DNA from 2 places in the Bacillus pfraonensis genome. Region 2 is predicted to be linked to the other one. Evidence: a T-box and tRNA genes for the amino acid it is inferred to sense, from the RefSeq annotation. Region 2 holds a T-box; the other holds one or more tRNA genes.

Region 1 (3,260 bases), on a different contig from region 2:
GACGGTGATGTCTCTTCCGTATTTAAATCCCCATGTGCATCGTACCAAATAACCCCTAAATTTTTATAGTGCTTTGCCACTCCTGCAAGTGTCCCAATAGCAATACTATGGTCTCCACCTAGTACCAGTGGAAAACGACCTTTTTCTATAATATGATCAACCTTACTTGCTAATTCATCGCAAACATTTGCAACTTGTGTAAGGTTTCTTAATTTTGTATTTTCATCTATCTCCTGTTCTCTTTCAATACATAGGTCTCCGATATCTTCTACGTCATACTCAATATTTTGAATTCTTTCAATTATTCCCGCATAACGAATTGCACTTGGCCCCATATCAACCCCGCGACGCATTTGTCCTAAGTCCATTGGAACTCCAACGATTGAAATTTCTTTCTTCATAGATAGTCTCCCCCTTTTATGCCTTCACTAAATATTTTAAATCTTTTATATAGTCTGACTCAACTCGACATTTTTTTGTATGTATATACACTCTATTCACTCATATTTATGTGAAAGTCTACATTTTGAATCTATTCTATGCATAAAATGAACCATTTCTAAGAAAATTTCATTACGCATGTATGTATTCATAATTGAAAATAAAAAAACGCCTCCTATATTAGAGACGTTTTTCTGATGCTATTTTCCATACAGATGCGATATTTCGTGCGGTTATTTCAATATTTTCCTTCGCTGCTATATAAGCTTCTTCTAGTGTCATTGGGCTTGATGTGGCACTAAACACAGCATCTATTCCTTCTTTATAAACTAAAATATGATTAGATAGTACAGAACCTCCAATAGCTATAACAGGTATATGAAATTGCTTTGCACGCCTAGCAACCCCAACTGGAGCTTTTCCATAAGCTGTTTGTACATCTATTCTTCCTTCGCCTGTAAGAACAAGATCGGCTTCTTTTATATGTTCATCAAAATTTGTATAATCCAATACAATTTCAATTCCTTTTCTTAATTTCCCTTGTAGTACAGCAACAACTGCTGCACCTAATCCCCCCGCTGCTCCTGCACCTGAAATCTTTTCTACATCAATATGTAACTGCTGTTTTAATAAATGAGCATAATGCTTTAAATTATCATCTAACTGTACAATCATCTCTCTACTAGCACCCTTTTGTTTTGCAAATACAAAAGATGCTCCTTTTTGTCCTGTTAAAGGATTATCCACATCACATGCTGCTTCTATTTTTACATGCTCTAAACGAGAATCCAATTTCGCTAAATCGAAAGAATCAATTGAATGTAAATTTCCACCGACAGGTTCTATTACTTGTCCATCTTTCTTTAAAAACTTTACACCTAGGGCAGAGAGCATGCCAGTCCCCCCATCGTTCGTAGCACTTCCTCCAAGCCCTAAAATGATGTGCTGTACGCCTTTGTCCAGCGCATCTAATATAAGCTCTCCTGTTCCTTTTGTTGTTGCGATGAGAGGATTTCTCTTTGCAACTGGAACATGATGTAATCCAGATGCTGCTGCCATTTCAATAAATGCCGTTCTTTCATCCCTCGAAATGCCGTAAAATGCCTCTACAAGCCCTCCAAGTGGGCCTGTTACATAAAGTGAAATAATCTTTCCACCCGTAGCATCAACAAGGGACTGGACAGTACCTTCTCCTCCGTCTCCGATTGGGACTTTTACATACTCAGCTTCAGGAAAGATTTTAGTAAATCCCTTTTCAATAGCCTTACATACTTCTATCGCTCGTAAGCTTTCTTTATATGAATCAGATGCAATAACAATTTTCAACACTCATCCCTCCATTCTCCGTATCCAAACACGCTTTAATTCGAACCTTATATTTCACTCTATCTTTCTATTGTAAACGAAATGAATGGAAACTTGTCCTTATTAAGCAGGATAAACAAAAAACCTTACATCTTTCGATGTAAGGTTTTTTCTAATTTATAATGGAGCCTAGCGGGATCGAACCGCTGACCTCCTGCGTGCAAGGCAGGCGCTCTCCCAGCTGAGCTAAGGCCCCGAAGTAACAAAGCGGAAGACGGGATTCGAACCCGCGACCCCAACCTTGGCAAGGTTGTATTCTACCACTGAACTACTTCCGCGAAAATGGTGAGCCATGAAGGACTCGAACCTTCGACCCTCTGATTAAAAGTCAGATGCTCTACCAACTGAGCTAATGGCTCGTAAATGGCTGGGCTAGCTGGATTCGAACCAGCGCATGACGGAGTCAAAGTCCGTTGCCTTACCGCTTGGCTATAGCCCATCAATATTTACTAGTATGCTTGTCTTTTCAAAAAAATAAACCTTTATCAGGTTGATTTTTAAAAATGGTGGAGGGGGGCAGATTCGAACTGCCGAACCCGAAGGAGCGGATTTACAGTCCGCCGCGTTTAGCCACTTCGCTACCCCTCCGACATGATAAGTTATATGGTGGAGGATGACGGGATCGAACCGCCGACCCCCTGCTTGTAAGGCAGGTGCTCTCCCAGCTGAGCTAATCCTCCAAAAGTGGTGACCCGTACGGGATTCGAACCCGTGTTACCGCCGTGAAAGGGCGGTGTCTTAACCACTTGACCAACGGGCCAAAAAGTTGTAATACCGTTCGCAAGCTTCCAACCGGGCTTGAACCGGTGACCTCTTCCTTACCATGGAAGTGCTCTACCAGCTGAGCTATGGAAGCATAATGGCTCCGCAGGTAGGACTCGAACCTACGACCGATCGGTTAACAGCCGATAGCTCTACCACTGAGCTACTGCGGAATAATGCAAGCCTGGCAACGTCCTACTCTCACAGGGACAAGGTCCCAACTACCATCGGCGCTAGAGAGCTTAACTTCCGTGTTCGGTATGGGAACGGGTGTGACCTCTCTGCCATCATTACCAGACTTTTATTATTATACACATTCTTTTCAGAATGTCAACAGGAATTTTAAATATATATTCCTTCAAAACTAGATAACATTTGTATTCATATTATATGGTTAAGTCCTCGATCTATTAGTATTCGTCAGCTTCACATGTCACCATGCTTCCACCTCGAACCTATCAACCTGATCATCTTTCAGGGATCTTACTAACTTACGTTATGGGAAATCTCATCTTGAGGGGGGCTTCATGCTTAGATGCTTTCAGCACTTATCCCTTCCGCACATAGCTACCCAGCTATGCCCTTGGCAGAACAACTGGTACACCAGCGGTGCGTCCATCCCGGTCCTCTCGTACTAAGGACAGCTCCTCTCAAATTTCCTACGCCCACGACGGATAGGGACCGAACTGTCT
Region 2 (3,260 bases):
CAAAGCCAATGCAAACCCATTCTAGTATCATGAATAGTGCTGAAAGAATCAACATGAACCAAACCATTTTATTCCTCCTTACCTATTTGTAAGCCTACCGAAATGCTTGTCCGTATGATGTTAAATATATGTAAGTTTTTTTAAAACAGTATGGTCCGCACGAAATTATTTTAGTCCAGTTATTTTTTTAAAGTTTTGCACATAACCTTCTCTATTTCTTTTCAAAATAAGAGGGGAGGAGGTTTTTCATTTGAAGAATCTTAAAATTATTTGGATCTATCGATTAGGATTATTGTTATTAGTGTTTCTATGTTTACTCGTTTTTTTAAAAATCAAGCCATTATGGGCGCCGATTATATTTGTTTTTAAAGTAGCGATTACACCATTTTTTATTGCTTGTTTCATTGCGTATTTACTGCATCCCTTAATTGAAAAATTACATAAAGAAGGAATGCCACGGACGCTTGCAATTTTGCTTATTTATATTCTTTTTTTCGGTGGTCTTGGCTATGGGATTTATAAAGGGACACCGATTGTTATTAATCAGTTACAGGAAATTAATAAGCAATTCCCTCAATTTCTAAAAATGTATGATTCATGGATGGATGGTGTAACAGAACAAACAGATAATTTTCCCTCGTTTATTCATGAGAAAGTAAAACAAATTTTTGTTGGAATCGAAATGAAGTTACAGGCGTTATTAAATAAAGTGATGAGTACGGCCCGCGGTGTACTTGATTCATTGCTTATCATTTTCTTAATTCCGTTCATTGTATTTTACATACTGAAAGATTATGGGGAATTTTATCATATTTTTTGGAAGTTGATTCCGAGTAAATGGCGTGGTACAGGACAAGTATTGGCAAAAGAAATTGATAAGTCATTAGGGAGCTATATTCGCGGGCAATTATTTGTTTGTTTAATTTTAGGGAGTGTGTCCGCCCTTGCATTTTGGTTTATCGGTATGAAGTATCCTTTACTGCTTGGTATCATTGTTGGAATTACCGATATTATTCCTTACTTTGGACCAATTTTAGGGGCGATTCCAACATTGATGATTGCAGCAACGATATCCACAAATCTTTTTATTAAAGCGGGTATAGCTCTTGCTATTTTACAATTCGTTGAAAGTAATATTTTATCGCCGTATATTGTTGGGAAATCGCTTCGTATGCATCCGGTTGTGATTATGTTGGCATTGCTTGTTGGGGGAGAAATAGGTGGGATTGTCGGTCTTTTGATATCAGTGCCTATTTTAGCTGTGATTCGAACAGTCGTTGTTCATATAAAGCCGCTCTGGAAACATTGACAAATGGAAACGGATTCGCTACAATTTTGGCATATAGCATAAACTTATATAAGTTTATATAATAAATGTATAGTATATGATTTTAAATTGATGACGGAACGAGTATGTCACAGTCCATTTTTAGAGAGAAACTTCCATCGGCTGAAAGAAGTTTTAAATGAAGGGTGACAGAACGCTAATCCTGAGAGCAGCTAATCCCTGCCGTCTTGCCACGTTACGGCGCCATGAGGTGATGAACCGAGATTGTAAAGATCGGTTCATAATTAGGGTGGTATCGCGAGTTAACTCTCGTCCCTTTTATAGGGACGGGAGTTTTTTGTTTTTATGGAATTTCTTAAAGGAGGAAATATAGATGAAACAATTAACAGGAGCACAAATTCGTCAAATGTTTTTAGACTTTTTCGAGGAAAAAGGGCATGCAATTGAACCAAGTGCATCATTAGTTCCGCATGAGGATCCATCTCTTTTATGGATCAACAGTGGTGTAGCAACATTAAAGAAATACTTTGATGGCCGTGTAATCCCGCAAAACCCACGTATTACGAATGCACAAAAATCAATTCGTACAAATGATATTGAAAACGTTGGGAAAACAGCTCGTCACCATACATTCTTTGAAATGTTAGGAAACTTCTCAATTGGTGACTACTTTAAAGAAGAAGCAATTACATGGGCTTGGGAATTCTTAACAAGCGATAAATGGATTGGATTCGATAAAGAGTTACTATCTGTTACAATTCATCCAGAAGATGATGAAGCATTTGCAATTTGGAATGAGAAAATGGGTGTTCCGAAAGAGCGCATTATTCGTTTAGAAGAAAACTTCTGGGATATTGGTGAAGGCCCAAGTGGACCGAACACAGAAATTTTCTATGACCGTGGTGAAGCTTACGGCAATGATTTTAGTGACCCAGAATTATATCCAGGTGGAGAAAATGAGCGTTATTTAGAAGTGTGGAACCTTGTATTCTCTCAATTTAACCATAATCCAGATGGCTCATATACGCCACTTCCAAAGAAAAACATCGATACAGGGATGGGTCTAGAGCGTATGACATCTATCGTTCAAGATGTACCTACAAACTTTGATACAGACCTATTTATGCCAATGATTGGTGCAACAGAATCAATCTCTGGTGAGAAGTATCGCAATGGCGATGTAGAAAAAGATATGGCGTTTAAAGTGATCGCTGACCACATTCGTACAGTAACATTCGCTGTAGGTGATGGTGCTCTCCCTTCTAATGAAGGCCGTGGTTATGTATTACGTCGCTTATTACGCCGCGCTGTACGTTATGCGAAGAAATTAAACATTAACCGTCCATTCATGTTTGAATTAGTACCGGTTGTTGGCGAAGTAATGAAAGATTTCTATCCAGAAGTTCTTGAAAAGAAAGATTTCATTGCAAAAGTTGTAAAAAATGAAGAAGAGCGTTTCCATGAAACTCTTCATGATGGCGAAGCAATTTTAGCAGAAGTAATTGCAAAAGCGAAAGAAGAAAAAACAACTGTTATTTCTGGAGTAGACGCGTTCCGTCTATACGACACATACGGCTTCCCGATTGAATTAACAGAAGAATATGCAGAAGAAGCTGGTATGACAGTTGATAATGAAGGCTTTGAAGCTGAAATGGAAAAACAACGTGAGCGTGCACGTGCTGCTCGTCAAGACGTTGATTCTATGCAAGTTCAAGGTGGCGTACTTGGAGAAATTAAAGTAGCGAGTGAATTCGTTGGTTATGGTACAGTTGCGGTAGAAAGTAATGTTGTTGCGCTTGTGAAAAATGGCGAGTATACAGATAGCTTACAAGCAGGAGAAGAAGGACAATTAATGCTTGATGTAACACCATTCTATGCTGAGAGCGGTGGACAAATCGCAGACCGCGGTTATCTTCTTGCTGACGGTGTAAAAGTCCTTGTAAAAGACGTACAAAAAGCACCAAATGGTCAA

Evidence for each region. The T-box of region 2 lies ahead of alaS (alanine--tRNA ligase). A T-box ahead of a tRNA ligase gene usually reads a tRNA of that ligase, here a tRNA-Ala.
Region 1: it encodes a tRNA-Ala, which carries the amino acid that the T-box ahead of alaS (alanine--tRNA ligase) is inferred to sense. The anticodon was not compared.

The regions. Positions count from the first base shown of each region.
Region 1 is NZ_JAHCDO010000018.1:85,946-89,205, forward strand. Features, by position in the region: gene rocF (arginase) at 1-401, opposite strand, end outside; gene KFD70_RS18440 (glycerate kinase) at 622-1,767, opposite strand; tRNA gene KFD70_RS18445 (tRNA-Ala) at 1,930-2,002, opposite strand; tRNA gene KFD70_RS18450 (tRNA-Gly) at 2,013-2,084, opposite strand; tRNA gene KFD70_RS18455 (tRNA-Lys) at 2,090-2,165, opposite strand; tRNA gene KFD70_RS18460 (tRNA-Gln) at 2,171-2,245, opposite strand; tRNA gene KFD70_RS18465 (tRNA-Tyr) at 2,311-2,394, opposite strand; tRNA gene KFD70_RS18470 (tRNA-Val) at 2,411-2,486, opposite strand; tRNA gene KFD70_RS18475 (tRNA-Glu) at 2,492-2,566, opposite strand; tRNA gene KFD70_RS18480 (tRNA-Thr) at 2,590-2,662, opposite strand; tRNA gene KFD70_RS18485 (tRNA-Asn) at 2,667-2,741, opposite strand; rRNA gene rrf (5S ribosomal RNA) at 2,751-2,866, opposite strand; partial or broken rRNA gene KFD70_RS18495 (23S ribosomal RNA) at 2,959-3,260, opposite strand, start outside.
Region 2 is NZ_JAHCDO010000017.1:37,363-40,622, forward strand. Features, by position in the region: gene KFD70_RS17630 (hypothetical protein) at 1-67, opposite strand, end outside; gene KFD70_RS17635 (AI-2E family transporter) at 251-1,309, shown strand; T-box leader at 1,391-1,608, shown strand; gene alaS (alanine--tRNA ligase) at 1,662-3,260, shown strand, end outside.